DNA from 4 places in the Saccharospirillum sp. ABV4_185 genome. Region 2 is predicted to be linked to each of the others. Evidence: predicted binding sites of a transcription regulator. Region 2 holds the regulator's gene; each other region holds the start of a gene.

Region 1 (7,875 bases), 1.2 Mb from region 2:
ATCCACCCAAGCTTGCAGTTGCAGCATGATGCGATCGAGGCCGTAACCGATCAGGCCGATCACCAGCACCGCCACCATGATGCGCCCCAGCGAATTGGAACTGCCGTTTTGGAATTCATCCCAGACGAATTTTCCGAGACCCGGGTTTTGCGCCAGCATCTCGGCGGCGATCAACACCATCCAGGCGATGCCCAGCGACACCCGCAGACCGGTAAAGATCATCGGAATAGCCGAGGGAATGACGATGCGGCGAATATGCGTCAGCGCCGGCAGGCGCAGCACCTGGCTGACGTTGCGCAAGTCCTGGTCGATGTTGGCAACACCAACGGCGGTGTTGATCAGCGTCGGCCACAAACAGCACAGCGTGACGGTGAACATAGAAGTGATAAACGACTTATCGAACAGCGGGTCGTCAGTCACATAGACCGCCGAGACCACCATGGTCACCAGCGGCAGCCAGGCCAAGGGTGACACCGGCTTGAACAGTTGGATGATGGGATTCACCGCCTGATGCACCCGGTGCGATAGCCCGACCAGAATGCCCGCCGGTATCGCCAGCAGACTGCCCAGCGTAAAACCGGCCAGCACGGTGACCAGGCTGGTGCCGATCTGATCGAGAAAGGTCGGCTTGCCCGGATAATCGATCTTCAATGGCTCGAAGTCGGGATTGTCGGCCTGACGGGCGGCGTTTTGCTCGGCCAGACGCTCATAGAAGGCGGCTTCTTTTTCCCGCGCTGTTTCGTGTTCCTGCCACAGCGCGACCGACTGCTCGAACACCGTTGCCGGGCCGGGAAACTGGCCCAGAGAGGTGTTGACCTGGGCGGCACCGAAGTGCCACAGCATGATAAAGACGGTGAGGCCTAATATCGGCAGGGTAGCGGCCGCGACGGCGGCCATTGGATTCCAGGCGGGCAGCCGATCAAGCCAGCGCAGCCAGGGTTTGATTCGCAATTGTATCGTCATGACGCGCCTCGCTTGGCTCGCTTAAAGAGTCTGGTCGCTGCCCAGGCCAATCGGGAACTGGTCCAGATAGGCGTTGGGCTGGCGACCGTCGTAAGTGATGTTGTCGATAAACTCTGACTGCGGCGGTTTGTAGCCCGTCTCAGCCGCGAAATCGGGGAACTGATCGGCACTGAGCAGGCCCTCATTAATCAGCGATTCGGCGGCCTGTTGATAGAGGTCCGGGCGGTACACCTGGGCGGCGGTGTCCTGGTACCACTGGTCGCTCTGCGGCTGAGCGATCTGGCCCCAGCGGCGCATCTGGGTCAGATACCAGATCGCATCCGAGTAGTAGGGGTAGGTGGCGTTGTAGCGGAAGAAGACGTTGAAATCGGGCACGGAGCGGGTGTCACCGGCTTCATATTCGAAGGTGCCGGTCATGGAGTTGGCGATGACTTCAGCATCGGCGCCGACATAGGCCGGGCGTGACAGAATTTCTACTGCTTCGGCGCGGTTAGCGTTGTCGTCGGCATCCAGCCACTGCGCCGCTCGAATCAGAGCTCTGACCAGACGCACCGTGGTATTGGGGTTTTCCTCGGCGAATGCCTCGGTAATGCCAAACACCTTCTCCGGATTGTTCTTCCAGATTTCGTAATCGGTAATCACCGGCACGCCGATGCCTTTGAACACCGCCTGCTGGTTCCAGGGTTCGCCAACGCAGTAACCGAGAATGGTGCCGGCTTCCATGGTGGAGGGCATCTGCGGCGGCGGTGTGACGCTGAGCATCACATCGGCGTCGATCTGGCCGGAGGTATCGCCGTTGTCGGGGTCGTAATAACCCGGGTGCAGGCCGCCGGCGGCCAGCCAGTAACGCAGTTCATAGTTGTGCGTCGATACCGGGAACACCATGCCCATGTTGAATGCCTGACCACGTTGTTGGTAATCGCGCACTACTGGCTCGAGCGCGCTGGCGCTGATCGGATGAACCGGACGGCCGTCCTCGTGTGGTATGTGTTGCTTCATTTGCTCCCAGACGCTGTTGGAAACGGTAATGCCGTTGCCATTCAGGTCCATGGAAAAGGGCGTGATGATATTGGCCTGGGTGCCGTAACCGATGGTCGCGGCCAAGGGCTGACCGGCGAGCATATGAGCGCCATCCAGCTCGCCGGTAATAACACCGTCGAGCAACACCTTCCAGTTGGCTTGGGCCTCCAGGGTGACGTACAGGCCTTCGTCTTCGAAGAAGCCTTTTTCATAAGCGATGGCCAGCGGCGCCATATCGGTCAGCTTGATAAAGCCGAGCTTCAGCGCGGGTTTTTCTGGCCAGCCGAGTTCGGCCTGAGCGCTGGTAGTGATAAGTAGCGCGGTGATGGCGGCGAACAATCCAGCTTGCCAACGTCGTGCGAACAGCAGTGTCATGAATCTCTCCCTCGGGTCCGATTTTTTTCGGGCAAAAAAAAACGGCGCCTTCACCGCGTGAGCGGTAATGGCGCCGTTGCCAGTCGTTGCAATGCAGGATGTCGGGGAGCGTTGGGGTCGGGGTCGTATGCAAAGACGACGGTGACAACACCGTGGCGTCGAAGTCAAAAACGCTCGCCGGAATCCTGAGAAAACAACCTTAGGTTTTCTATCGAAGACCTGGACATCTTTGGGTTCAACCTGTTCACCCCGCCGATGTCTCAGCTTCTAAGGCTGTTAAGCGAAGCCTGTGCCAACTCAGTTCAATGGATGGCCAACTGCTTGTTTTGCAGGAGATTAATAACCAGAAGGCGCGTCGATCAGCCTGGCCGTTATCGACAATGTCGCACCAAGAACGTGCTGTCAGTTAAGCCTGTGCACCAGGAAGTGAATCTGAACAACAGAGCGCTTGGCAAGCCGAGGCCTTTATCCCATGCTCTGGTTTAAACGGATTACCGCGGATGATTAATGAAATACCCAGCCCAATTTCCCGCCCCTGCTGACGCCAGTGAACGTCGCTCGGTAGCGGCGGTTGTTGCCTATCCCAATGACGATCAGACGGCCAGCCAGTCACTGATGGCAGCGGCACGCAATAACATGAGGTTAGTGGAAAGCGTGCAGATTGAGCCAAGAACGGCGGGCACCTTTGAGGTACCGGCCGGGCATTTTTTCCGCATCGTTTCAACCGAAGGGCCGCAGGTCGGTGATCTGAATCTCTGGCATCAAGAGGATTTAAAAGAAGCCTTTTACAGCGGTAAAACGCGCGCTTTGCAGGGCACTCATCTGAGTACTGGCGATCGGTTATGGAGTCGCTTTCCTTATTTGCGCCCACTGGCAACCATCAGCGCCGATACGCTCGACTGGTACGGTTGGGACGATGAAGGTTGCAGCGTGCACGATGTGATTGGCACGCGTTGCGACCCTTACACCGAGCATCAATTAACGGGTCGGCATTATCATCATTGTTGTCATTCCAACCTGACGCGCGCCTTGGCGAAATATAAAGGTTGGTCGTTTGAGCAGGCTGAGCCTTATGTGCACGATGTGTTAAACGTCTTTATGTGCACCGGCTTCAGCCTCGATACCCATCAGTACATTATGAAAGCCAGTCCGGTGCGGCCGGGCGACTATTTAGAGTTTTTTGCTGAAGTGGATCTGCTCGGTGCGCTGTCGGCCTGTCCGGGTGGCGATTGCAGCGCCAGTCATTCCAGTGACGCGGCCGCCTGCTATCCGTTGCTGGTGGAAATTTATCGGCCGGATGTTGCGGACCTAGCAGGTTGGCAAGCGCCGTCGGTCAATGGTTATCGAGCCGACGGCTAGTGCTTACCCGCAGTGTTTACCAGGCTTTGTTTTTTAACTCAGCCAGACCCTCAGCGCGGCTGATAACTGGTTGATAACCCAGCTCAGTTTTTGCCTTGCTGATGTCGAGTGTGACCTCAACAGCAGAGGTCGCCAGCGACTGCCGGGTCACCGGGCCACGAATCACACCGCCGCTTATCCGGCTGAGAAAATCACCTCCGGCCGCCAGCGTTTTCAGTAGCCAAAAGGGCACACTTTTGTCCGGGGCGCTGATGCCTTGGCTGGCCAGCAGGTCGGTGGCGAATTGACGAAACTCAACGGGTTCGTCGTCGGCAATAAAATACACCTCGCCATTCTTTCCATGCGCTAAGGCGCGCTCGATACCGACACAGAGATTGTGAATATGAGTGGTGGACGTGCGGTAGTGACCACCGTCGATCCAGGCCAACTGTCCTGACACAGCGGCATCCACCAAATGCGGCAGGGCGGTGGTGTCGTCGCGTCCCCAGACAAACCTCGGCCGCACGACGATGACCTGAAAATCCTCACTGGCAAAAGCCAAAGCCTGACGTTCGGCGGCTGCTTTGCTGCGGCTGTATTCGCCAATGGCTTTTGCTGGAATCGGCTGATCTTCATTAACGTTGCGCAATGCTTTGCCGGTCAGCAATACCGATTCGGTGCTGATATAAAGCGCTTTGTTAATGTCCGCGCGACGGGCGTTGTCGAGCACATTGCGGGTGCCTTCAACATTGGTCTGGTATTGCGCTTTGGATCGGTTGTCGTGATCGGTATCGGCCGCGGCATGAATCAGTACCTGGCAGCCGGCCATAACCTCGGCCAGATTGGTGTCGAGTAAATCACCACGGACGGCTTGGGCGCCGAGCGCTTCGACACTGGCTGCGGATTTATCGCTGCGTGCCAGGGCAACTACCGAGTGGCCCTGTGCGATTAAAAAACGAATCAAATTGCGGCCGATGTAACCACTGCCGCCGGTTAAAAAATAAGACGTTGTTGTCATCAATCAATGCTCTAAATATTGGGTTCAGTTGGGTTTGGCAGCCTTGCCGGGCTGGCTGTTAACCAGCCATTCAATGTCGCTGATAATTTCGCGGCGCTCATCGTCGGACCAGTGCAGGTAGTCAAACGACTCCAGCAGTTTCAGGCCTTCCAAAGCCAGATAAGCCAGACGCGCACCGCGTGGGTTGCTGGCGGTATCGAGCACCGACGCCAGGGTTTGTTGCTGGTTGGTCTGCACAATGCCGCGCAGTGTCTGGTCTTGCGCCAGCGCTGCGCATAACTGCAGCGCCACGGCACCAAACTCTTCGGGAAACGGCTGGCTGGCGGCGTTGATGCGGCCGCGAATGGTCGGGCTGTCGACGTCGCCCAGTGCGTCGATCTGGCTTTGGTTAAAGGCGTTGTCTCTGTCGGTCGCGCGTTGCACCACCGCCGCAATCAGCGCCTGTTTGTTTTTGTAGTCATAAAGCACCGATGCCTTGCTGACGCCGGCCTGGGTCGCCACGGCATCGAGTGTTAAACGGGTCGCGCCATCGCGGGCGACCACGGCTTCGGCGGCATCGAGGATGCCTTGCTGATCAATGCTGCGGGTTCGAGCCATGCTGTTTCTCCATTAATAACCAACCGGTCGGATATTAATTGAAAGAAAAGCGCTCTGCAAAGATTTCCGGTGTCGTTTTGTAGGGATGCCGGCCTGGCTATTGGCAACGGGGCTGGCGCGGCTTAAGGTGTCACCCACTGAGACGGGGTCCGACTTTAGTCGGTGATAGGAGGCAGGATGTGGCTGGGTGGAGTGAGTCGGTTGGCGCAAATGCCGCAAAGCGGCGACCGCCATCATCACCGTCATCATCAGGTCGTGCTAGGCTTTGAAGGCGCTGCCGATTTTGAGCTGGACGGCACCGGCGGTGAGCAACTGCGCATAGGCGGCGGTTGTCTGGTGCCGACCGAGTGCGGCCATGCCTTTCAGGGCCTGGGTGACAACCGCATGCTGGTGCTGGATTTCGATCTGGACAGCGCTATCGACAGTCGCATCGACCGGGAAATGCTCGATCGGCTGTTCGATCGACCGCACTATTTCCAACTGGACGACCATTTCAACACGCTACTGAAAGCCATGGCGCACGAACTGGACTTGCACGGCCAGGATCCGCAGATGCAGCAACACATCAGCGCCTTGCTGTTGCACAGTCTCTACCAGCGTCTGACCGGCCGAACGCTGCGGCCGCAAGAGAGCCCGGGCCGGCTCGATATGGAGCGCATCGATCAACTGATCAAACAGCGCCTGCAAGACAAAGTCTCGGTCGCCGAACTGGCCCAAACCTGCCATCTCAGCCTCAGTCAATTCCATCTGCGTTTTCGCCAGACCACTGGCATGACACCCTACCAATATGTGATGAAGCACCGTCTCGACCAGGCCGTCTGGCTGCTGCGCTGCTCGTCCCATCCCATCGCCGACATCGCTGTCGAAACCGGCTTTTCCAGCCAAAGCGCGCTGACTCACGCCATCAAGAACGAACTGGGTTTATCGCCTGGTCAGGTGCGCCGTCAGCAATCCAGCTAAGCCTTTTCCCGACGTCAAGATCAGTCGCTCCAAGCTGTGACCTCGGTTCGCAACAGCGGATTTTTTTGCAAAAGAATCGGTTTTTTTGACAAGCCAGCGATAACAGCGGCGCTCTACTGTGGTCGGTCAGTGATTCACAAAACCGACAGGTACGACCGCTATGACTCAGTTTGATCCGGCCCGGGCGCTCTCCGGCGAATACCGTTCTGCGGACGAGGACCAATGGTTCCGCTATATCTGTGATCAGTACGCCGTCGATGAAGATGAATACATGGCGCAAATGGTTGAGCTGGCTGAACCGTCCGACGGCAGCCGCGCCAACGTAGAAAGCACGGCGCGCCGTATTGTCGAACAGGTGCGCGATCAGGGCGACGTCGCTCACGCGGTCGATAAACTGCTGCAGCAGTACAGCCTCGATAACGAAGAGGGCGTCATCCTGATGTGTCTGGCCGAAGCGTTGATGCGGGTGCCGGATGCCGATACCGCCGATGATCTGATTCGCGACAAACTCTCAGTCGCGGATTGGAAAGAACATATGGGCAAGTCCGATTCACTGCTGGTCAACGCCTCGACCTGGGGTTTGATGCTGACCGGCAAAGTCACCTCGCTCGACAGCCGCGAAACCTCACCTGCCAACTTACTGTCCAAACTGATCAACCGCGCCGGTGAACCGGTGATTCGCGCCGCCATGAACCAGGCGATGCGCATTATGGGCAAGCAGTTTGTGCTCGGTCGCAGCATCGGCGAAGCCATCAAAAATGGCCGTGATTACCGCAAAAAAGGCTACACCTATTCGTTCGATATGCTCGGCGAAGCGGCCTTTACCGATCACGATGCCGAGCGTTATTTCCAGTCCTATCTCGAAGCGGTGCGCACCCTCGGTGAGCGCAAAGACGAGTGGGGCGAACTGCCGCGTCCGACCATTTCCATCAAACTCTCCGCACTGCATCCGCGTTACGAAGAAGCGCATCAGGATGATGTGATGACCGAGCTTGCGGATCGTGTCAGCCAGTTGGTTAAGGAAGCCCGTGCTCTGGGTGTTGGCATCACCATCGATGCCGAAGAAATGGATCGTCTGGAATTATCGCTGCGTTTATTTAAGCAGGTATTTAACAGCGAAGACGCGCGCGGTTGGGGGCATTTCGGTCTGGTGATTCAGGCCTATTCCAAACGCGCTCTGGCGGTGCTCGGTTATCTGACCAAGCTGGCGCAGCAGCAGGGCGACATCATTCCGATTCGTCTGGTGAAAGGCGCTTACTGGGACACCGAAGTGAAGCACGCCCAGCAGTTGGGTCTGGCTGATTACCCGGTTTATACGCGCAAAGAAAACACCGATGTGTCTTACCTGGTGTGTGCGCGTTTTCTGATGAGCGATGCCGTCGGTGGCGTGCTCTATCCGCAGTTTGCGACGCACAATGCTCACACCGTGGCATCCATTGCCGAACTGGCACGGCTGAACCCCCAGCGCGAGTTCGAGTTCCAGCGTCTGCACGGCATGGGCGATGCGCTCTACGACAGTTTGCTGGAATCCGATAAACCCACGGTGCGTATTTATGCGCCCGTCGGTGCGCATAAAGATCTGCTGCCGTATTTGGTGCGTCGTC
Region 2 (7,875 bases):
TACCCTTGATGTCACCCGCGACCCGGCCACCGGTGTGATTGAATTTCTCGAAGCGCGTGGCGAACCGGCGCGCTACCAGGAACAGCCGGATGTTGGCGAGCCGTTGATCCATGTCGAAGGTCAGCGTATCGAATACCGGCCGCAGCAGGACATCATCATCACCGAAGGCGGCGGGCGCCTGGAGCAGAATGACAGCCAAATCACCGCTGAATACATCCAATACAATCTGGTTGAAGAAACGCTCAGTGTGCGCTCGGTACGCAGCCAGACAGAAAATCCTGAAGCGCCTCAGGCAACCTGGATCATCCAGCCAGGAGCGGTGGACTGAATGAGTTTATTGCACGCTAAACACCTGGCCAAAAGTTACCGCAAACGCCCGGTGGTACGCGATGTCAGCCTCAGCGTGGAGCCTGGCCAGATCGTCGGTCTGCTTGGCCCCAATGGCGCAGGGAAAACCACCTGCTTCTATATGATTGTTGGGCTGATTCCTGCCGACAATGGCGAGGTCTACGTCGGCGATACCGCTGTCACCAAACTGCCCATGCACGCCCGGGCTCGTCACGGTATCGGTTATTTGCCTCAGGAAGCGTCGATCTTTCGCAAGCTGAGTGTCGCCGACAATATTCTCGGCGTGCTCCAGACGCGCAAAGAATTGTCGCGCAGCGAACGCCATGATCGGTTGGAATCGCTGCTCGATGAGTTCAACATCAACCACATCCGCGACAGCCTGGGTATGGCGCTGTCCGGTGGTGAGCGACGCCGCGTAGAGATCGCCCGTGCCCTGGCCATGGAGCCGGCGGTGGTGTTGCTGGACGAACCCTTTGCCGGTGTCGACCCGATTTCCGTAGGCGACATCAAAGGCATCATTCATCATTTGCGCGATCGCGGCATTGCCGTATTGATCACCGATCACAACGTCCGTGAAACGCTCGATATCTGTGAAAAAGCCTATATCGTTGGCAACGGACATATCATCGCTGAAGGAACAGCTGAGGATGTACTCAACAACGCCACCGTGCGTGAGGTATATTTAGGCGACCAGTTCCGGCTATGACGGCAATATCCCCGTCAGGACTCGTTGTAATTAACAGGCCCAAAGGCGTATTAACACCTCTATGAAGACCTCCTTACAACTTAAAATGAGTCAGCAGTTGACGATGACGCCGCAACTGCAGCAAGCCATTCGTCTCCTGCAACTGTCGACCCTGGACTTACAACAGGAGATTCAGGAGGCGTTGGAAACCAATCCCATGCTGGAAGTTCGCGAAGACGACGGCGGCAACAGCAGCGATGGCGAACATGGCCATGCCAACACCAGCGAATCACATAATGGCGATTCACTGAATGGTGATGCTCTCAATGGCGACAGGGCCAAAGCCGAAACTCTGATCGACAATTCCGACAATCGCCAGGAAATGGAAATTCAGGAACACATTCCGGATGATCTGGCGGTTGATTCGTCCTGGGACGACATCTACACCCACACGCCAACCAGCCATGGTTTGCCCTCCGGCGATGACGATTTCAATTTCGAAAACGTCTACGGCACCACCGACTCGCTTTGGGATCATCTGAACTGGCAGCTCAATCTGACCACCATGACCGATCGCGATCGACTGATCGCCGAAGCCATTATTGAAAGCGTCGATGCCGAAGGTTATTTGCAGTCCAGCCTCGATGAAATTTTTGAAGGCCTGGACAAAGAATTGTCCAGTGAAGACGACCCCTTGGAAATGGACGAAGTGGAAGCGGTACTGCGCCGCGTTCAGCATTTCGACCCCGCCGGCGTTTGCGCCCGCGATCTGTCCGACTGTCTCAGCATTCAATTAAACCAATTGCCCGAAGAAACCCCCAGCCGACAGGAAGCGCTTAAGATCGTCAAAGATCATTTGGACCTGCTTGGCGCACGCGACTACGCCCAACTGATGCGCAAAACGCGACTAAAAGAAAACGACCTGCGCGACGTTATTCTGCTGATTCAAAGCCTGAACCCGCGACCGGGCAACCAGATTGAAAGCGGCAAAGACGAATATGTGGTGCCCGATGTCATGGTGCGCAAAGACATCAAAAACAATCGCTGGCTGGTTGAGTTAAATCCGGACATCGCGCCCAAACTGCGCGTCAATGCATCCTACGCTTCGATGGTAAAACGCGCCGATAATTCCAGCGACAACACCTACCTTAAAGATCATCTTCAGGAAGCACGCTGGTTCATAAAAAGTCTGCAAAGCCGTAACGAAACGCTGCTAAAAGTGGCGACTAATATCGTTGAACATCAGCGCGGTTTTCTCGAACACGGTGAAGAGGCGATGAAGCCGTTGGTGCTGCATGATGTGGCGCAGGCGGTCGACATGCACGAATCGACTATCTCACGCGTCACCACGCAAAAATACATGCACACACCGCGCGGTATTTTTGAGCTGAAGTATTTCTTCTCCAGCCATGTCAGCACCGAAGGCGGTGGCGAATGTTCGAGCACCGCCATTCGCGCCATCATTCGCAAACTGGTCGCGGCGGAAAACCCGCGCAAACCGCTGAGTGACTCCAAGATTGCCACCCTGCTTGGCGACCAGGGCATCAAGGTCGCCCGACGCACCATTGCCAAGTACCGGGAGGCCATGCACATACCTCCGTCAAATGAACGTAAGAGTTTGATTTAGATCAGATTTTCGAACGACTGCAGGCTTGAAGTAGCAGCCTCTCACCGCAAAGATTGAATCAGGAGCTAGACTGAAATCAGGGATAGCACTCAAGGAAGCCGGCCGACATCATGGCCTGAATCATTGTCACTGCATGAGGAGCGGACTATGCAAGTCAACATCAGCGGTCAACACGTCGAAGTTACTGAAGCTCTGCACGACTATGTTGCCTCCAAGCTGGAAAAACTGGAGCGACACTACGATCAGATTGGCAACGTCCAGGTGACGCTCAGTATTGAAAAAAATCGGCAAAAAGCGGAAGCTTCGCTGAACATCAAAGGGGCTCAGTTGCACGCCGATGCTGCACACGATGATTTATACGCCGCCATTGACATGATCACTGACAAACTCGACCGCCAGTTGCTCAAGCACAAAGAAAAAACGGTCGACCGCATGCACGGGAACTCTCGTTAACCATGATTCAACTGGACCAGGTCCTCTCATCCGAACGCGTCTATACCGGCGCGTTCGGTGTCAGCAAGAAACGCGTTCTGCAGAGTCTGGCCGAACGCTTGGCGGCTTCACTCGATGGTGTTGGTGAAGTCGATCTTTTCGATCAGCTGATTGCCCGTGAGCGCCTGGGTTCCACCGGTTTAGGCCAAGGCATTGCTGTACCGCATTGTCGTCTGGCGCAGATTGAACGCCCCATCGCCGCGCTCGCCAAACTCGACGAAGCCATCGATTTTGAATCTCCCGACCGCAAACCGGTCGACCTCTTGTTCGTGCTGGTGGTGCCTGAAGCGGCCACCGACGATCATCTCAATTTACTGGCCGCTGTGGTGGAACGATTCAACGACAGCGCCTTGGTGAAATCACTGCGCCAGGCCGCCGACAGCCAGACCCTTTATCAGCAATTTATTCAGGGCCTCTGATCGCCATGGCGCATCCCGATTTCCGGCTGGTCATCATCAGCGGACGCTCAGGGTCGGGCAAGAGTACCGTTCTGAACGCGCTTGAAGACGCTGGCTTTAATTGCATCGATAACCTGCCACCAGCCTTGTTGCCGGAACTGGTTCACTGGATGACCGCCAGTACTGCCCAGCCGGACGTAGCGGTCTGTATCGATGCCCGGGTCGCCTCCGATGCCATCAATGGCTTGCCTGCAATCCTTAAATCCCTGCCGCAAACGCTGCAGCCGGACATTCTTTATCTCGATGCCGAAGAAACCATACTGCTGCAACGCTTCTCCGCCACGCGGCGCAAACACCCGCTGACCAATGCCGATCGATCCCTGGCCGAAGCCATAGCGGTGGAAGGCGAACTGCTGGCGCCGGTGGCTAATCTGGCCAGTCTGAAAATCGATACCAGCGGTTTGTCGTTGCAGGAGTTGCGCGACCAGGTACGGCAACGGCTGATCGACAAGCCCGGCGGCATCGCCTTGCAGTTTTTATCGTTCGGCTTCAAACACGGCGTGCCTCGTGATGCCGATCTGGTGTTCGATGTACGTTGCCTGCCCAATCCCTATTGGGACAAATCGCTGCGCATGTTCACCGGTAAGGACGAACCGATTCAGAACTTTCTGCGCGCTTCACCGGCGGTGACCGAAATGTTTGAAGACATCCGTCGCTTTCTCGACCGCTGGTTGCATCAGTACGAAGCCAACCAGCGCTCCTACCTCACTGTGGCAATCGGCTGCACCGGTGGTCAGCACCGCAGTGTTTTTCTCGCCGAGCAGCTGCATCACACCTTTGCCAGTGGCAACGCCAACGTTCAGCTGCGCCACCGCGACATGGGAAACGATCAGGCGTGATTCAAGAACAACTCACCATCATCAACAAACTGGGGTTGCACGCTCGCGCTGCTGCCAAACTGGTCGGCGTAGCGGGTAACTATGAAAGCCGTATTACGCTGAGCAAGGATGACCGCGAAGCCGATGCCAAAAGCATCATGTCAGTAATGATGCTGGCCGCCAGCCAGGGCACCGACCTTGATGTGGAAATCGACGGCCCGGATGCAGCCGAAGCCTGGACCGCCATTCTGGCGCTGGTGCAGGATCGTTTTGGCGAAGACGAATAACGGGCTTGTGCCTGTTTTTCATTTCAGGATTACCGATCGACCTCTTTATTACGCTTTGAACTAAAGGCTACACTCCTCCTCGATCGCTCACCTCGGCAACCGGGACGCCCCATGCCAACCACGCCGCACCTGGAACAGCACGACTACGACCGCGCCGGTCTGTTGCAGGCGTTGGAAGCGGGTGATCTGGACCGGGTACAGCGCTATTGCGACGAAGACCTCGCCTCGGCCGACCTGGCCCATATTCTCGAGTCGTCTCCCGGCCGAATCCGTGAATTGCTGTGGGATTTCCTCAGCGATGAACGCCAGGGCGCGGTGCTGCCGCATCTGAATGAAGACCTGCAACAAGCCTTTCTGGCGCGGATGAACGCCCACGAGATTCTGGAAACCACCCAGGATCTCGACCACGACGACCTCGCCGATCTGCTGCAACAAATTCCCGAACCGGTCACGCATCAAGTGCTGTCACTGATGCCACCGTCCGCTCGGGCAACCGTTGAAGGCTTGCTGGCCTATCCGGAAGACACCGCCGGCGGCCTGATGAATACCGACCTGATCACGGTGCGCGCCGATGTCAGCGTGGAAACGGTATTGCGTTATCTGCGACGTCTGGAACTGCCCGATCACCTGGATTCACTCTGGGTGGTCAACCGCCAGTTTCGCTACGTCGGGCTTTTGCCGATCACCAAACTGCTGACTCACGGACCGCAAACCAAGGTGCGTGAGATCATGAAAGACGACATCGAAGGCATTCCAGCCAGCTTGCACGAAGACCAGGTAGCACGTCGCTTCGAACGCCTCGACCTGGTGTCGGCGCCAGTGGTCAACGACACCGGCACGCTGCTCGGCCGCATTACCGTCGACGACGTCGTCGATGTGATCCGCGACAGTGCCGACCATACCGTCATGAGCATGGCCGGCCTTGACGAAGAAGACGACATTTTTGCGCCGGTGATTCGCACCACCCGCAGTCGCGCTGTCTGGTTGGGCATTAATATGCTGACCGCCTTTATCGCTGCGGCAGTGATGAGCCAGTTCGAAGCCACCATTGCGCAGATTGTCGCCCTGGCCGTGCTCAGCCCGGTCGTTGCCAGCATGGGCGGCATTGCCGGCAGCCAGACGCTGACGGTGATGATCCGCGGTATGGCCACCGGCCATGTTAAGCGCGACAACCTGGGCTGGCTGATCAGCCGGGAACTCGGTTCGGGCGCCGTGAATGGTGTACTCTGGGCCAGCATCATCGGCGCCATTACCATCGGCTGGTATCAGGATTCCGACTTGGCGCTGGTTATCGCTGCGGCCATCGTTATTAACCTGCTGGTGGCCGTCTGTGCTGGTGCCACCCTGCCCTTTCTTCTAAAATCGCTGCACATTGACCCGGCCCTGGCCGGCACCGTCGTGCTGACGACCATCACCGATGTCGTCGGCTTCCTGACTTTCCTGAGCCTGGCCACCCTGTTCCTGCTCTAAAAGCTGCTCTAGATAGCAGCGATGAACCTGGCCCGGCGGAGATTCCCTGCTACTCATGTCCGACCACAATCACGATCACGACGACCAAGACATCGAATGGGTCAGCAAAACCCAGATGAAACAGGAGATGCATCGCTTGCAGGCGATTGGCGAGCGCTTGCTCACGCTGCGCGCCGATCAGTTGGCGACCGTCCCAACCAGCGAAGCGCTCAAAGCAGCCATCGATGAGAATCGTCGAGTCACCCAGAACGAAGCCCGTCGTCGCCATCTGCAATACATCGGCAAGCTGATGCGCAACGAAGATATCGACGGCATTCAACTGGCGCTGGATCGACTCGACCCCTCGTCGGAAGTCTTTCTGCGCGAGCAGAACCAGGCCGAACAATGGCGCAGCCGTCTGCTCAATGACAGCGGCGCCGAAGCCGCCTGGTTCGAGCAACACCCAGACACCGAACGCCAGGCCTTTCGCGCCATGGTGCGTGCCGCGCGCAAGGAACAGTCAGAGGAAGCCGATGCCCCGCTCCATGCCGGTAAGCAAACCAAGCGACTGCTGAAGTGGATTCGTGAGGCGCTGGCCGAGCAAAACTAAAGCGCTGGCCTGCTGAGGTGATCCGTTACTGCGACAGCAACGTAAATCGCTGCCAGACAAACGGACAACAGGTTCTCATATGGCAGGCGCCCCTGTAATCTCGATACTTTCAGCCAAGAAAGCAGGCAAAATGACAGAAGCCAACCAGGCGACTCAGCAATGGTCTGACTGTCTCGATGCAGTCGCCCGACGCCAGGACATTGCAGCTTTCGAACAGCTGTTCAACCATTTCGCGCCGCTGATCAAAGCCTTTGCGCTGTCCTCCGGCTTGAACCGCAGCGGCGATCATCTGCCCGACGAACTGGTGCAGGAAGTCATGCTGGCAGTCTGGCGCAAAGCCGCCACTTTCGATCGTCGCAAAGCCGCCGCCTCCACCTGGATATTCACCATCGCTCGGAACCAGCGCATCGATATGCTGCGCCGTCTGCGCAAGCACCAGAACGATTTGCCCGCCGATGATATCTGGGAACTGGAAGCCGATGCCGACCTGTTCGGCGAAGTGCGTCAGGCGCGCGTTCAGGATCAGGTGCGCAATCACCTGTCCGATCTGCCGGTCGATCAGCGCCAGGTCATGGCCAAAGTTTTTATGGAAGACAAAAGCCATCAGGAAGTAGCCGATGAAATGGATTTACCTCTGGGAACCGTCAAAAGCCGGGTTCGCCTGGCGATGAAAAAACTGAAACTCTCTTTGGAGGCGTTCGACCTATGACCCAGTGGCATCCACATCCCGACCAACTCGTGGAGTTTGCCGCCGGAAGCTGCCGTGCCGGCGTCAGCATCGCGATATCCGTGCATCTGCACTACTGCAGCCAATGTCGCCAGGCACTCAGCGAACTGGAAAGCACCAGCGCCGTCTTGTTTGAACAGCAAGCACCGGCACCGGTTGCTGACACGGCTTTTGCCAGCCTGATGGATCGCATCCAGCGCGAACCGGAAGCTGCTGCGGTTGCAAAACACCCTGCATCCGCTCGTTTTCCACGCGCGCTCAGGGCTTTGCTGCCTGACTCACTGGAGCAACTGGACTGGAATCAACCGATGAAAAACCTGCGCGTCACCCGTCTGCTGGACGACGGCGACCTGATCATCGGTCTGCATCATATG
Region 3 (7,875 bases), 590 kb from region 2:
GGACCCAGCGTCGGCGAGTCGATGCTGGGCATCATGAAGTTCACCTTCAGTTTCGATCGTCAAGCCAGTTGGGACACCATCGTTGCGCTGCGTTATCTGGAAGCTTCGATCTTTGAAGCACTCTGGTCGTTGGTGCCGGTCTTTGCGTTGTTATTAGTCGCCGCCATCGTTGGTCCCATCGCTTTGGGCGGCTGGAATTTTGCGGCCAAAGCTGCGGCGCCAAAAGCCAGCCGCATTAATCCGCTGTCAGGTATCAAGCGGATGTTTTCGATGAATGCGCTGGTTGAGTTGCTGAAAGGCTGGGGCAAGGTTTTGGTGGTCGGCACGGTGTCCGTTATTGCACTGTTCGGCCTGAAAAACGATTTTCTGTCGATGGTGTTTGAGCCGACCGAACCCGCCATTAAACATGCGGTCGTACTGCTGGCCTGGACCTTTTTAATTATCTGCTCCAGTACTTTGATTATTGCTGCGCTGGATATTCCTTTTCAGATATACAGTCATACCAAAAAATTGCGTATGACCATGCAGGAGATCAAAGAAGAATATAAGAACACCGAAGGTAAGCCTGAGGTGAAAAGCAAGATTCGTCAGTTGCAGCGTGAAATGGCGAACCGTCGCATGATGTCGGATGTGCCGGACGCCGATGTGGTTATCACCAACCCGACCCACTTTGCGGTCGCGCTGAAGTATGAGCCTAACTCTATGCCGGCGCCCGTTCTGCTGGCCAAGGGTATCGATGAATCCGCTTTGAAAATTCGTGAAATCGCCAACGAATACAAAATACCGGTGATGGAAATTCCACCGCTGGCGCGTTCGGTTTATTACCACACCAAGATTGGCGATGAGATCCCGGAAGGGTTGTACATCGCTGTGGCTCAGGTATTGGCTTACGTCTATCAAATTGATCAGTGGCGCAAAGGGCGTGCGCCCAAGCCGGAAGCCAAGCCTGACTTCCCGATTCCTGACGATCTGCGTGAGGACGAGCCGCCTCCGCAGCAATAAGTCATGCTCGGTTGTGACGCTGTTCCGAACAATTTGAGAGTGCCATCGCATTCTGGCCCGATCCGTGCAAACACCAAGGTGAACCTACAGATTCGCCTGATTATTGACAGATGGCTTTCCTCGATAATGTAAGAGGGTTGGGAACCCAGGTACGCGGTCTCGATCGCGGCGCCGTTCTCAGCTCCACCCGCACCAATGCCAAACTGATGACGCAGCGCGTCGTCGGTGTGCCCTTGATGTTGCTGCTGGTACTGGGCCTGATGACGCTGCCGGTACCGCCCTTTGTTCTGGACTCTTTTTTCACCTTTAACATCGCCTTGTCGATCGTGGTGTTGCTGGTAACCATCTACGTACTGCGTCCGCTCGACTTTGCCGTCTTTCCGTCCATCATTCTGGTCGCGACCTTATTGCGTTTGGCGCTGAACGTGGCGTCGACGCGGGTGGTGTTGCTCTACGGCCATGAAGGCGGTGACGCTGCCGGTCAGGTGATCGAGGCTTTTGGTGCGGTCTTGATTGGCGGTAATTACGCCGTTGGTTTTATCGTCTTTGCCATTTTGATGATCATCAATTTTGTCGTGGTCACCAAGGGCGCCGGCCGGGTCTCGGAAGTCAGCGCGCGTTTCACCCTCGATGCCATGCCCGGTAAGCAGATGGCAATTGACGCCGACCTGAACGCCGGCCTGATCGATGCCGAAACCGCCAAAACCCGCCGCACTGAGATCGCCCAGGAAGCCGACTTCTATGGCTCCATGGACGGTGCGTCAAAGTTTGTTCGCGGTGATGCCATCGCCGGTATTCTGATTCTGGCGATTAACATCTTTGGTGGCCTGGCCATCGGTATGTTGCAGCATCAGTTGGAATTCGGTCAGGCGGTGGAACGCTATGCTTTGCTGACCATTGGTGATGGTCTGGTTGCACAGATTCCGTCGCTGTTGTTGTCGGTTGCCGCGGCCATCATGGTGACGCGCAACTCCAACAGCCAGGAAATGGGCGAGCAGATTCTGCATCAGATGTTCTCCACGCCTCGGGCGCTGAGCATCGCTGCTTTTCTGATCGGTGTCATGGGCGTGCTGCCCGGTATGCCGCATTTCGTGTTTTTGTCACTGGCGTTTATCTGTCTGATCGGTGCGCTCTTTATTGTCTACCGCCAAAAAGTTGCCGCCGGTGAATCTTTCTTGCCCGGTGCGCCGGCCCCCAGTGGTGCTGGGGCGAGCGCTAAAACCGGTAAGGTCGAACCCGGTGGCGCGCCGCCGGTGGCGAGCTCTGAAAGTGATACCAAAGAGCTCAGTTGGGATGATGTGCAACCGGTCGATATTGTCGGACTGGAAGTGGGCTATCGCCTGATTCCACTGGTGGATCGCTCGCAAGGCGGGCAATTGCTCGGTCGCATCAAAGGCATTCGCAAGAAGCTGTCTCAGGATCTGGGTTTTCTGGTGCCGTCGATTCATATCCGCGACAACCTCGATCTGATGCCCAATGCCTATCGGCTGACGCTGATGGGCGTGGGTATCGCTGAAGCTGAGGTGTATCCGGATCGCGATATGGCGATTAATCCGGGCCAGGTGTTCGGCTCGCTCGATGGCATCAAGACCCAGGACCCGGCTTTCGGTCTGGAAGCGGTGTGGATTGAGTCGACGCAGCGTGATCGCGCCCAGACGCTCGGCTACACCGTGGTCGATGCCAGTACGGTGGTGGCGACGCACGTTAATCACCTGCTGCATCAGCACGCCTATGAACTGCTCGGTCATGAAGAAGCCCAGCAGATGCTGGATCTGCTGACCAAAAAATCGCCCAAGCTGGCCGAAGAACTGGTGCCCAATACTTTGACGCTCAGTCAGTTGCTCAAGGTGTTGCAGAACCTGCTGATGGAAGAAGTGCCGGTGCGCGACCTGCGGACCATTGCCGAGTCGCTGACCAATTTACAGCCGAAGAGCCAGGATATCGCCATTCTCACGGGCGCAGCGCGGATGGGACTGTCGCGCATGATCGTCCAGGGCATCGTTGGTAACGAGCGTGAAATACCGGTGATCACTCTGGATCGCGGGTTGGAACAGTTGTTGCAGAAGACAGTTCAACAGGCCGGAAATGATGGAAATCTTGACGGTGTGACCTTGGAGCCGGGTATGGCCGAGCGACTGCAGCAATCTTTGCAAGAGACGTCGCAACGTCTGGAAGGCGAGGGCAAGCCCTCCATTTTGCTGGTCTCCGGTTCGATCCGTATGTTGTTGGCGCGCTTTGTTCGCCACGGCGTGCCGGGATTGAAGGTCCTCAGTTTCCAGGAAATACCGGATAATAAACACATCACCATCGTGGCCACGGTAGGCGGTCAGTGAGGATAAATCGATGAAAGTGAAACGCTTTGTCGTTGCCAGCATGCAGGTTGGGCTGAAGCAGGTTGCCGAGGCTCTGGGGCCGGAAGCGGTTATTCTGTCGACGCGCAAACTGCCCGAGGGCACCGAGATTGTCGCTGGTGTCGATGAGGCTGAATTCGCTCGCTTTGAAGCCAACCGACCGGCCGCACCGGACCCGGACGCCATTATCAAGGCACATCCGCGCCAGAACGATGGCCAGCCCAAGCTGGATACTGAGAGCCTGAAGGGATTGCTGGAAAATCTGGCGCCGCACAGTCGTGCTGCCTTTGGTGATCTGGCACCGGACCGCTCAGCGACCAGCAGTTTTGCTGCCGATCAGACACTGGATTCTCCCCTGGCACGTGCCATGGAAGCCGAGCAGCGTGTCGAGCAGGCGGCACAGCGGCCGACGCCGAAAGCAGAGGCTCAGCCAACCCAACTGCGCGCTCAGTCCGACCAGGAGTTGATGACGTTGATGCGTCAGGAAATCGACAGTCTGCGTCAAATGCTCAAACAGCAAAGCGATTTTCTACAGGCGCCGGTAGTGGGGCCACAAACGCCTCAGCTGGAAAAACTGGAAGGCCGTTTGCGCGCCCTGGGGTTGGGTGAATCGGTACAGCGTTCGCTGTTGCGCCACTACAACCGCGATGCTGCTCTGGATGCCAACTGGCGTCGTCTGCTGGCACGCTTGGCGTCTGGCCTGTCGGTACCGGTGTTCGATCCGTTGACCGAAGGTGGCGTGGTGGCACTCTGTGGCCCCACCGGCGCCGGTAAAACCACAACGCTGGCCAAGCTGGCGGCCCGCGCGGTCAAGCGCCGTGGCCATGCCAAGGTGGCGGTGGTCAGTACCGATTGTTACCAGCTGGGGGCTCAGGATACCCTGGCGTCGGTCAGTCAGATTCTGGGTGTGGATTATCGCGCCCTCGGTGAAGACGATAGCCTGGCGGAAACACTGCAAGAGCTGGCGCATTATCATCTGGTGTTGATCGACACCAGCGGCAGCGCCGAAGCGTTGCGTCAGTGGCGTGAGCAGGTAATCGATACCGGTCTGGATGCGCGCATTCAAAGCGTGCTGGTGATGCCGGCGACCGCCAACAGCGACAGTCTGAACCAGTTTATTCAGGCGTTTCCGAGTCAACATCTGGCGGGCGCCATTATTACCAAGCTGGATGAAGCGCCTTGTTTTGGCAGTGTTTTTGACAGCTTGCTGCGTCACCGCTGGCCTTTGTGGTACAACACCGATGGTCAGCGCATCCCGCAGGATATTGACAGTGTCGATCCGGTGCGGCTGGTGAAGCGATTGGCGCGCGCGCTGGATGAAACACGCCCAGGGCTTGCCCAGGCGAGCTGACACAGGGCCATCAAAGACGATGGTAATTGCCTATACTGGGCCAACGGAGTTAAACGAGCGAATGAGTGGTTTGAAACCGATACAGGTACTGGCCGTCACCGGTGGTAAGGGTGGCGTGGGTAAAAGCAATGTGTCCGTCAACACGGCCGTCGCATTGGCAGAGCAGGGCAAGCGAGTGGTGCTGCTGGATGCCGATTTGGGCTTGGCCAATATTGATGTGCTGCTGGGCGTTTCGTCCGGCCGCAATATCGGCGATGTATTGTCTGGCGAGGCAGAGTTGCGCGATATCCTGGTACCCGGCCCCGGTGGCATTCGCATTATTCCGGCTTCGTCTGGCACCCAGCGCATGGCCAACCTGGGCGAACAGGAACACGCAGGTATCATCGGTGCATTCAGTGATCTGGGCGACGATATGGATGTATTGATCGTCGATACCGCCGCGGGTATTTCGCGGACGGTGACGTCCTTTGTTCGCGCCGCTCAGGAAACACTGATCGTAGTGACTGACGAACCCACGTCAGTGACCGATGCTTATGCTTTGATCAAGGTGTTGAACCGCGACTGTAAGATGGATCGATTCAGGGTGTTGGCTAATATGGTCCGTACGCCCAATGAAGGTCAGGCGCTGTTCAATAAATTATCGAAGGTCACGGATCGCTTTTTAGATGTGACGCTTCAATATGTCGGCTCAGTACCCATGGATGAATCGGTACGTAAGGCCGTCCAGCGCCAGAAGGCCGTTGTCGAGGCGTATCCGCGGTCCAAAGCCGCGATCGCTTATCGTTCACTGGCCCAGAAGGTCGCGACCTGGCCCTTGCCAACCACACCTCGGGGAAATCTCGAATTTTTTGTGGAGCGGCTGGTCCAGGGGACTACTGGAGTCGCCTGACATGTCGGTGCAGCATTACACTATGTATCAGACCGAAAAAAAGGTCGATTACGACCGCCTGGTAAACGAGCAGGGTGTGCTGGTCAAGCGCATTGCCCATCACTTGCTGGCTCGTCTGCCAGAAAGCGTACAGCTGGAAGACCTGGTGCAATCGGGCATGATCGGCTTGTTTGAGGCTGCACAGAATTACGATCATACCAAGGGTGCCAGTTTCGAAACCTACGCCGGCATTCGCATCCGCGGCGCCATGCTCGATGAAGTGCGTAAGGGTGACTGGATTCCGCGTTCCGTACACCGCAATTCGCGCCGCATTGCCGATGCTATTCGCGAAATTGAAATGCGTGAAGGCCGCGATGCCCAGGATCAGGAAGTAGCCGCTGTGCTGGAGATGAGTCTGGACGACTACTACTCCCTGCTCAAAGACACTCAAGGCTCACGTCTGTTCAGCTTTGAAGAGCTGATGGAGCAGGGCAATGGTGATCTGCAGGATTACCAGGTGGGTAACAGCCAGCACCTGGCACCGCATTCGGAAGTAGAGTCTGACCAGCGTAATCACCAGTTGGCTGACGCCATCAAGCAGTTACCAGAACGTGAGCAACTGGTGTTGTCGCTGTATTACGACGAAGAGCTCAACCTCAAGGAAATTGGCGCTGTTCTGGGCGTCAGTGAATCCCGCATCAGTCAAATCCATACCCAGGCCGCCATGCGCCTGCGTGCCCGTATGAGCGAGTGGTAGCCACTTGTATTTGCCCTTTCAGTCAGGCTGTATCACGGCCGCTGTTGGGGTAGACTAGTCGGCTTCCGGACGCTCTAAACTATCGCGATCACCGGTCGATACAGATGCCAACAGACCTTGACGAGTCTTGTGGGTGCTCTCATTCGCAGTTGTGGTAACACAATTGGGCTTGAGTTAGCGCTTAGAGCCACGACGGTCAGTGAAAAGGCATTCTCAAGACTGGATAGCCGGTTACCAGCGTCTATCATAAAGACAGTAAGCAGTTTGTCGGGTGAGGCTAGAGGAGGTCATCTTGGACAAGAACATGAAAATCCTGGTTGTCGACGATTTTTCAACAATGCGGCGCATTGTTAAGAATCTTTTGCGCGACCTGGGCTTCAGTAACACCCACGAAGCGGACGATGGTTCCAGTGCATGGCCGATGTTGCAAAGCAGCGATTTCGACTTTGTGGTAACCGACTGGAACATGCCGGGTATGACCGGTATCGAACTGCTCAAGAAAATTCGTTCGGACGAACGTCTGAAATCCATTCCCGTCTTGATGGTTACCGCTGAAGCCAAGCGCGATCAGATCGTTGCTGCTGCTCAGGCAGGCGTTAATGGCTATGTCGTCAAGCCGTTCACTGCGGCCGCCTTGAAAGAGAAGATCGATAAAATCTTCGAACGGGTAGATGGCTGATAGCCGGTGTTAAGGGTTGACCAAAGAGGCCGTTATGGCTGATCCAGACAACAAAAAATTATCTCCTGAGTTTCTAGATGCGCTTAAAGCCATGGTTCCAGCTCTGCTGGAGCAGGTGCAGCACGAGAATATGGACGAAGCGGTTGCGATTCTGGCTAAGCTACAACAGGCCCGGACCGAGCATTATGCCGGAACTACCTTTTCCGATTTATTGAAAGAAAAGGCCGCAGAACTGCATCAGCGTATTGAAGCAGGGGAAACCGAATCGGCGCTGGAAACGCTCCAGGAATTGCAGGATGCGCGTGATCGGGGGCTCTATCAGGAAGTCGGCCGGCTCACCCGAGCGTTGCACAGCGCCATCACCAACTTTCATATTGATGCCAAGCCTGGTGAAGGCGTGCAGGAGCTTTCGGAAATGTCCGAAGCCACTGACCGACTGGGTTATGTCGTTACTTTGACGGAAAAAGCGGCCAATACCACCTTGGATCTGGTCGAAGAAAGCATGCCGGTGGCCGGTGCGTTAAAGGAAGAATCTGCGCGTCTGAAAAGCGAGTGGAAGCGCCTGGTCGATCGGGATATGAGCGCCGAAGAGTTTCGTTCGCTGTATTGGCATTTAGACGGGTTTTTTACTCTGCTGAATGATCAATCTGAAACGCTCTATAGCAATCTGTCGAGCATTTTGCTGGCACAGGATTTTCAGGATTTGACCGGTCAGGTCATTAATAAAGTTACCAGTTTGGTCAAGGAGGTCGAAGCCAGTCTGGTGGATTTGGTCTTTATGGCCAGCCAGGTCGATGAAATAACTGGCATCGTTCGCGAAGGCCCAGAGGTTGACGCCGATAAGACCGCTGAAGTCAGCGATAAAGG
Region 4 (7,875 bases), 520 kb from region 2:
TGTTTGTAAACTGGGCCGGTGCTGGTGACCCTCTGGCACAGCTGTCCGCCCTGGACCCGCAACAACACGACATTCGCCTGGCGGCCAACGGTGGGTTCTTATCAACGTTGGCAGGCTACAAGGCATACGACGGCCTGGAAGGTGCCAATTACTATTACTTTGAACACCCCAGCAACAGCGTCAACGATTGGTTGGTGGAGCAGTATCTGGCGCGCTTTGGTACGCCACCGGATATCTTTACCGCTGGCGGCATGACCGCTGGTATCGCTCTGGTTGAAGCGTTGCGTCGTGCCGACAGTACCGACACCGAAGATCTGGTCGAAACTCTGGAAGGCATGCGTTTTAACACGCCCAAGGGCGACATGCTGATCCGCGCGGAAGATCATCAGGCTTTGCAGTCGATGTATCACTTCCGGCTGCGCAGTGAAGAGGGTGTGGAGTGGGCTATCCCCGAGCTGGTGCGGGAAATTCCTTTTGAAGAATTGCCCTTGCCGGTGGGTCGTTGAGGGCAGGGAGCATCAGGGCGTCTGATCAAATACGCCCTGAATTTTAGCTTAGGGCGCCGGCGTTGTGTCGGTCGCTTTGCTGCCGCCTTTGAGGCGTTTGTTTTCGTCTTCCAGTGACTTCAAACGACGCAACATGGACTGGCTGTCGCTCATAAACTGACGCAGCAACGATTCCATTTCTTCCACGTTTTCGCTGCTGTCAGGACGCTCGTCGGCCGGGCGCGCTTGCGGCGCGGCGGCTGCGGCTTCTTCGACGTCTTCCTGTAGTTGCTGAACCGCCTTTTCCATCTGCCGCAGCAGTTTTTGCAACTGATCGATTTCCGCTTCCTGTTGATCGGCGAGTGAGCTGATATCGGCATCGTCCTTGCGCACGTCGTTGGCGGTTTTACGCAGTTTAATCAGCACTTCTTTCTGTTCGGCGCTGAGCGCCTTCAAATGCTCCGGCATGGGCGGCAGCGACGCGTCATCCGCTTCGTCCGCTTCGGGGCGTTCTGCCAACTGGCGCAGCAGCTCTTGTTCGCGTTCGTTCAAATTGCCAATGGCGAGTTGCGCCTGTTCCAGTTCCATTTCCAACACGCTGACACAGGATTGGGTGTCACGGACCAGCAGTTCCAGGCGACCGATTTCCGCCTCCTGATATTCGGCAACCTGCTCGCGATCTCCGCCGCTGCGCAGTTGATCCAGTGAATCACGCAGATTGGAAACCGACTCGGCCTGTTTGTTGGTATTGGCTGACAGTTGATCGACGTTGTCGCGGTTGACCGGATTGCCGTCTTCGCTTTTGTCTTTCAGGCTCGCCATCTTGGCGCGCAGTTCACGAACTTCTTCATCCAATTCGTTCTTGGCCTGCTGGGCGGCCTCCATTTCTTTTTCCATCAGATTCATGGTGACGTCGGCGTCTTTGATGTAACGCTCCATGTTTTGCATTTGCTGTTTCTGCGCTTGATCGAATTCCGCTGAGTTGGGATTCATCTGTTGCAGTTTCAGGCGCAGCTGATTGATGGATTCCTGCATGTCGAACTTGTCGCAACGCAATTGGTAAAGCTCGTCGGCGTACTGACCGGGTTCCGGTTTTTCCATCAGCCGTTCGGAGGACAGATCGATGCTCTTAAACTCTTCGACTTCTTTTTCCAGGAAGGAAATGCGGTCTTTGGCAGCCTCATATTGATTGCGATATTGCTTGAGGTCTTTTTCCAGCTGTTCACTGCGCAGCTCTTCGCTCGCCAGTTCTTTGCGGTTGCTGGAACCGGGTTCGACGCCCAGTTCGCGCAATGTATCGCCGGCTTTTTCCTGCCACATCTCTTCGTCGATATCACCGGAGAGCAATTGCTGTTCGAGTTCGAGAATGCGCCGACGCATCCAGTTGAGCTGCTCGGCGGGGTCGGCACCGGGTGGTTCGTCCGGGTCGGTGCCTTCCTGACGGGCGTCCTCGCTGAGTTGGTCGACGCGGTCGCGCAGCTGTTCCGGGATGGTTTTGCCGGCCGATTCGGCGGTGCGCTTAACCACCTCGAATTCGGTGGTCAGCTTTTTGTTCTTGGCGCGCAGCTCAGCGATTTCCTGCTGACGTTCCTGCTGGCGACGCAGCTTTTCCCAGCGCATCTCTTTAAGGATGGCCACCAGTACGTGATAGAGCCGCCCCCGGAAAAACAAAAAGACGGTAATAATGAAGTAGACCACCGCTACTTCGGCCAGGATGAAAAGGGTCATCTGGTCAATAAACATGGCGGTCTACAGCTCCGTATTTTAGACGCGATCAACCCAGCCGCTGGGCTGGCTGGTATTGCTCTGGCCATCGGCGGAATAGGTTTCGGTGGGGGCCAGCAGATTGCGCAAAATGGTCATCTGCGCTTGCTTGCGGCTGGACAGGGTGGCCAGGACCTGCCGGTTGACGGCACTGCGCTGGTCGTTGACGGTCAAGCTTTGCCGCAGTTCACGCCAGCGGTTTTGCCAGCTTTCGCGGTCGGCCTGGGCCAGGTTTTGTGTCCAGGCCTCAAAGGAGGCGAAGTCGGGATCGATGTCCTGCTCAGCACACCATTGCAGCAGTGTCTGAGACGCGCTCAACAGTGCTTCGGTCTGTTGGCGTTTGCGTTCAATCAGCTCCTGGAGCGCCGAGATATCGGCAGACTTCAAAGCCGCCAGTTCTTCTTCAAGCAGTGGCTTGAAGGCATCGCTGGCAGTCTGGGCATCGCGCAGGGCTGCGTCCAGACGGGTCAGGGTGGTAGTGTCGATGGTCATGTCGCCGAGCCTCCCCAGCGACGCCCTTAACCTTGATACCCTCAGAGCTCGGATTCAAAGCGTCTAAAGGCGGCCGCCAGTTTCTCGTGGTCAATCTTATAGTCGCCACCTTCGATGGCGCTGCGAATGCGGTCTACTTTTTCCTGATCAATTTCCGGCATCTGGCTGATGGTGTCTCCAGCCGACTTCAGGATGCGGGCTCGATCGGAAAGTTGAACCACATCGCTATCACTAGCAGATTCCGTTCCACTTTTTTGTGCAGCCGGGGTGCCGACATCACCAGCGCCATCATTCTGGCGGGTTTTGGCGGTGCCCGTTTGGCCGGATGTAAGGCCGTTGATATTCATGGCCATGTCTAACCTCGCTGAAAATAGATTTTTCTGGAGGGGTTAACGGCTGTCACTCCAGGAACTTTAGTCCCAATTGTGACAAATTTCCGTTATTTCCCCAAATGTTAGCGTTTTACACGCGGTTTATCGTCTTACGGTCGTTAACGGCTGCTGGTTTCCACCACGCCGCGCTCCTTGATATAGGCATGCACGGTTTCACCGGAACGCAGATTTCGTACCGGTATTTGCTCGCCGGCGCGCCCTTCACGCAGCGCTTCTCCCAAAGTGCGTACCGACAGGAGTCCACTGTGCGAGAGGATATAAACCCGGTCACCACGGTCGACCAGCATCGGCGGTTCGGCGATGTAGGGCGTGATCACCTGGCCACTGTTGACGCTGCGCGCCAGTTGATAACCGATCAGATTATCAGTTGTTTCAAAATAACCCTGGCGCAGGCTGGCAATATCCGTATTCTGCAGGCGCAAATCGGCCGCCGTTAGACGATGGCCGCGATTCAGGTTGCTGGCGGTGACCACCACTGGCAGATGAATGGCGACGCTGACCGGTACATAGAGTTGCCAGCCTTCGTTGGCACAACTGACCTTGGGTGTTAGCCGACTGCTCAGATCCTGGCCGCGCCAATCCACCTCGATGGCGGATGTGCAGGGCGTCAAATTGCCGGCAACGGCCTGCAGTTGGAAATCAAACTGACTGTTTTGTGCATCCAGATTGGGATGCTGCTGCGCCAGTCTTTCAATCAGGGCGGCATTCAGGGCACTGGTGATCTGCGCTTGTGCCGTCGCCTGCGCCGCCTGAACCGTCACTGCACCAAGCAGTAAAGGAATTAAGCATTGGCCGAGTCGGGCCGATAGCCTGAGTAATGATTGCATTCAGTTGTCCTGTGCCGATAGCCGTCTATGCTTACTGCCAAAGGGGCCTGCAGGCGGATACTGAGCAGCACTGCAATCCCATTTGTTAACGACCTGAGTGTCGGTGTTTTGACACCATTCAGGGCTTGTTGAAGGTTACTGCAAAGGCTGTGCCTGGTTGTTTGAGGTGACCAGTCACTGCATCTAGCTAGACGGAGATGGCCATGGCCGGAGTGCTTGATAGTGTTAACCAGCGGACGCAGCTGGTGGGTAAGAACCGACTGGAATTGCTGTTGTTTCGGCTCAGCGGCGATCAACTGTATGGCATCAACGTATTTAAGGTGAAAGAGGTACTGCAGTGTCCGCCTTTGACGCAGATGCCGCAGAGCAAATCGGTGGTTAAAGGCGTGGCGCATGTGCGCGGCGGTACCATTCCAATTCTGGATTTGAGCCTGGCCATCGGCCAGGCACCGCTGACCGACATTCACAATAAGCTCACCATCATCACCGAATACAACATGCGCAATCAGGGTTTTATGGTCCGCGGTGTGGAGCGCATCATTAACATCAACTGGGAAGAGGTGCAGCCGCCCCCCAAAGGCTCGGGTCACGAGCATTTTCTGACGGCGGTAACGCGACACGAAGATAACCTGGTTGAGATCATCGATGTGGAGCGCATCCTGGCCGATGTGTCACCGATGAAAGAAGACATCAGCGAGGGTATCATTACCGAAGCAGCCACCAGTGCCGCCGTCTCCAAGCAGGTGTTGATCGTCGATGACTCCAAGATTGCCCGTAAGCAGATGACCAAAACGCTGGAGCAGGTCGGCCTGACGGTGGTGGCCCTGAACGATGGTCGCGAAGCGCTGGATCATCTGCTGGGTCTGGTGGATGAAGGCGTGGACCCGGTTGAACGCTACCCGATTGTCATCTCCGATATTGAAATGCCGGAAATGGATGGCTATACGCTGACGACCCACATCCGCGCCCATGATAAACTCAAAGGCCTCTATATCCTTTTGCATACCTCCTTGAGTGGTGTGTTCAACAAGAGCATGGTGCAAAAGGTGGGTGCTAACGAATTTCTCGCCAAATTCCAGCCGGATATGCTGGCTCAGTTGGTCATCGAACGGGTGACCAATCTGGGTGGCGAATTACCAGCCGTTGAAGGAGAGTTATGAAGCGGTGCAACCATCAGCCGGGAAGGCTGATTTTTGATCGGCCCACGACTGCAATGAAGGAGCTGAGGCTTTAATGGTTGACGTTAACCAGGGCTATGAAGCCTTCTGTGATTACCTCGAACAGCACAGTGGTATTTGTCTGGGGGCCAGTAAACAGTATCTCGTTTCCAGTCGTTTGCGAAAAATACTGCAAGAAGCGGCCATCAATAATCTGACCGATCTGGTATCTGCCATGTCTAGGCCAGGCGGGCAGTCGCTTCGTTCGGCCGTTATTGACGCTATGACCACCAACGAAACCCTCTGGTTTCGGGACATCCACCCATTCCGTATTCTGGAAGAACAGTTGCTGCCTGAGTTTTTCCAGCAGAAGACGAGTCGTCCGCTGCGTATCTGGTCGGCTGCCTGCTCGACGGGGCAGGAGCCCTACTCGATGTCGATGATGATCGAAGAGTATAAGCAGAAGAACCGGGTGTTCAGTGCCGGCGAAAAGATCATCGCCACGGACATTTCGGCCACTGCGCTGGATGCGGCCAAGTCCGCGGAATACGCCATGCTGGCCATTGGTCGTGGTCTGGACCCGGAACGATTGAAGCGCCACTTCGAAGAAACTCCGGCCGGACGCTGGAAAGTCAAAGCGCCGATTGCTCAACGCGTTGAGTTTCGCGCTATCAATCTGCAGGACAGTTACGCTCTGTTGGGCAAGTTCGACATCGTCTTCTGCCGCAATGTATTGATCTATTTTACCGCTGACCTCAAGCGCGACATCCTGACCCGCATTCACGCCACGTTGAACCCGGGTGGCTATCTGATGGTCGGTGCTTCCGAGGCGGTAAACGGCCTGGGCGATCTGTACGAAATGGTGCATTGCCGGCCGGGCATCATTTACCGCAAACGCTGATCCCATCAAGCGGCATACCGGCAACGGCCAAGCCTTGCCGGTATGCCGGTCCAGCTCCCGCCGAAAACGTCTAACCCACTGATAAATAAAGAAAAATAAAATTGGCACCTGCTTTGCAATAAGTTCTGCATCTGAACTAAAAGCGGCAAAGAGGTGCGCGATGTCTGCACTGGGTTTCAACAACTCTCTCGGGATTCACGATAACGCTCTGCTGGTACGCGCCGAGCGTTCTCAGGTATTGGCCAACAACCTGGCCAACGCCGATACCCCTCACTTCAAAGCGCGTGATATCGACTTCAAGGCGATTTTGCGTGGCGAAGTCGAGCGCAGCAAAAGCCTGGAAGTGAACCGCACCGACAACGCTCACATTCCCGGCCGTGTACGCGAAGAAAGCGAACTGCTGTACCGCTTCCCATACCAGCCGTCGATCGATGACAACACCGTCGACCCCAACGTCGAGAAGGCTGAGTTCACCAAGAACTCCATCGACTACAACTCCAGTTTTGATTTCCTCAACCGCAAGTTCAAGGGCCTTGATGGCGCATTGAGAGGGCAATAAGGATGTCATTAAGCAACGTCATTAATATTTCCGGCACCGGTATGACCGCTCAGTCAGTGCGGTTGAACACCACCGCTTCCAACCTGGCCAACGCCCAGAGCGTGAGCTCGAGCATTGACGAGACCTACCGGGCGCGCAAGCCGATCTTCCAGCAATTGCAGCAGCCCTGGCACGAGCGCGACATTCTGGCGCCGGTCGACCTGGAACACGATGTCGGTGAGGGTGTGAAGGTGCGCGCCATTGTTGAGAAAGACGCGCCTTTGGATATCCGTTTTGAACCGACCCATCCCTTCGCTGACGAAGACGGTTATGTCTATTACCCGAACGTCAATGTGGTGGAAGAGATGGCTGACATGATCTCAGCGTCGCGCAGTTTCAGTGTGAACGTTGAGGTGTTCAATACAGCCAAAACGATGATGCAGAAAACGCTGACGATGGGTCAGTAATTACCAGCTAGTCGCTAGCCGGTTTTTTTACAGCGAGGTTTCACCATGGCGGATGTCAACAACGTATCAGGCAGCTCACCGCTGGACCAATACGACATCGGCAATAAGAAAGAAAAGAAGACCAACAGCAATGAACTGGGTCGCAACGAGTTTCTGGAACTGATGATCACTCAGTTAAAAAACCAGAACCCGCTGGATCCGCAGGATAACGCTGAGTTCGTTGCCCAGCTGGCCCAGTTCTCGACGGTGGAAGGCATCGAGAATATGTCCTCCAGCCTGGAAAACATGTCGGCCTCCTTTACCTCATCGCAAGCCTTGCAGGCGACGGCTTTGGTCGGAAACTCGGTCACCGTTAACGGCCAGGACACCAGTATTCTGCAGCATGGTGATCTGGTGTACGGCTTGATTGAGGTGCCTCGTGGCGCCTCCAACATGACCTTGCGCATCACCAATGCCGAGGGCGAAACGATTGAAGATGTGCCTTTGGATAATCTGCCAGCGGGAGCGGCCACCATGAAGTGGGATGGTGCCAATCTGGAAGTCAACGGTGCGCTGGTTGAGATCGATTACGACAAGTTCGAAACCGACGAGGACGGCAACATCATTCCTCATCCGCAAGGTGAATATTCTTTCGATGTATTCGGCAGTGTGGCGGGAGTGCAGGAAGAGATTGAGTTGAACATGAGTTCACGCGTCGATTCGGTCACCCTCGGCAGTGCCGGTGAAATCCAGCTGAATCTGGCAGGTGCTGGCAAAGTCATCACCATGGAAGACGTGCTCCAGATCAACAGCGCTTATTGATGGCCGGGCCGGCTGGTCCGGCTCAATTGAATGAAACACTAGGAACGAACT

Evidence for each region. Region 2 encodes sigma-54, which starts transcription at its own class of promoters, with help from an activator protein. Its sites were predicted from a motif close to TGGCACNNNNNTTGCTNT; they were not measured.
Region 1: ACXAE6_RS16670 (CmpA/NrtA family ABC transporter substrate-binding protein) is a predicted target of sigma-54. The motif match lies at 2,636-2,653, and genes of this name have one in related genera.
Region 3: flhA (flagellar biosynthesis protein FlhA) is a predicted target of sigma-54. The motif match lies at 1,056-1,073, and genes of this name have one in related genera.
Region 4: flgB (flagellar basal body rod protein FlgB) is a predicted target of sigma-54. The motif match lies at 6,121-6,138, and genes of this name have one in related genera.

The regions. Positions count from the first base shown of each region.
Region 1 is NZ_JBSWUW010000001.1:3,501,983-3,509,857, reverse strand. Features, by position in the region: gene ACXAE6_RS16675 (ABC transporter permease) at 1-897, opposite strand, end outside; gene ACXAE6_RS16670 (CmpA/NrtA family ABC transporter substrate-binding protein) at 985-2,358, opposite strand; gene ACXAE6_RS16665 (urea carboxylase-associated family protein) at 2,866-3,717, shown strand; gene ACXAE6_RS16660 (NAD-dependent epimerase/dehydratase family protein) at 3,734-4,714, opposite strand; gene ACXAE6_RS16655 (TetR family transcriptional regulator) at 4,739-5,311, opposite strand; gene ACXAE6_RS16650 (helix-turn-helix domain-containing protein) at 5,489-6,271, shown strand; gene putA (bifunctional proline dehydrogenase/L-glutamate gamma-semialdehyde dehydrogenase PutA) at 6,432-7,875, shown strand, end outside.
Region 2 is NZ_JBSWUW010000001.1:2,328,390-2,336,264, reverse strand. Features, by position in the region: gene lptA (lipopolysaccharide transport periplasmic protein LptA) at 1-328, shown strand, start outside; gene lptB (LPS export ABC transporter ATP-binding protein) at 329-1,054, shown strand; gene ACXAE6_RS10935 (RNA polymerase factor sigma-54) at 1,116-2,660, shown strand; gene hpf (ribosome hibernation-promoting factor, HPF/YfiA family) at 2,808-3,113, shown strand; gene ACXAE6_RS10925 (PTS sugar transporter subunit IIA) at 3,116-3,571, shown strand; gene rapZ (RNase adapter RapZ) at 3,577-4,449, shown strand; gene ACXAE6_RS10915 (HPr family phosphocarrier protein) at 4,446-4,715, shown strand; gene mgtE (magnesium transporter) at 4,827-6,185, shown strand; gene yjgA (ribosome biogenesis factor YjgA) at 6,241-6,774, shown strand; gene ACXAE6_RS10900 (sigma-70 family RNA polymerase sigma factor) at 6,905-7,483, shown strand; gene ACXAE6_RS10895 (ChrR family anti-sigma-E factor) at 7,480-7,875, shown strand, end outside.
Region 3 is NZ_JBSWUW010000001.1:2,920,642-2,928,516, forward strand. Features, by position in the region: gene flhB (flagellar biosynthesis protein FlhB) at 1-1,002, shown strand, start outside; gene flhA (flagellar biosynthesis protein FlhA) at 1,113-3,335, shown strand; gene flhF (flagellar biosynthesis protein FlhF) at 3,346-4,704, shown strand; gene ACXAE6_RS13875 (MinD/ParA family protein) at 4,766-5,593, shown strand; gene ACXAE6_RS13880 (RNA polymerase sigma factor FliA) at 5,616-6,329, shown strand; gene cheY (chemotaxis response regulator CheY) at 6,634-7,008, shown strand; gene ACXAE6_RS13890 (protein phosphatase CheZ) at 7,043-7,875, shown strand, end outside.
Region 4 is NZ_JBSWUW010000001.1:2,852,855-2,860,729, forward strand. Features, by position in the region: gene ACXAE6_RS13570 (substrate-binding domain-containing protein) at 1-506, shown strand, start outside; gene ACXAE6_RS13575 (coiled-coil domain-containing protein) at 555-2,228, opposite strand; gene flgN (flagellar export chaperone FlgN) at 2,250-2,741, opposite strand; gene flgM (flagellar biosynthesis anti-sigma factor FlgM) at 2,783-3,094, opposite strand; gene flgA (flagellar basal body P-ring formation chaperone FlgA) at 3,232-3,960, opposite strand; gene ACXAE6_RS13595 (chemotaxis protein CheV) at 4,164-5,120, shown strand; gene ACXAE6_RS13600 (CheR family methyltransferase) at 5,194-6,018, shown strand; gene flgB (flagellar basal body rod protein FlgB) at 6,179-6,577, shown strand; gene flgC (flagellar basal body rod protein FlgC) at 6,580-7,023, shown strand; gene ACXAE6_RS13615 (flagellar hook assembly protein FlgD) at 7,069-7,824, shown strand.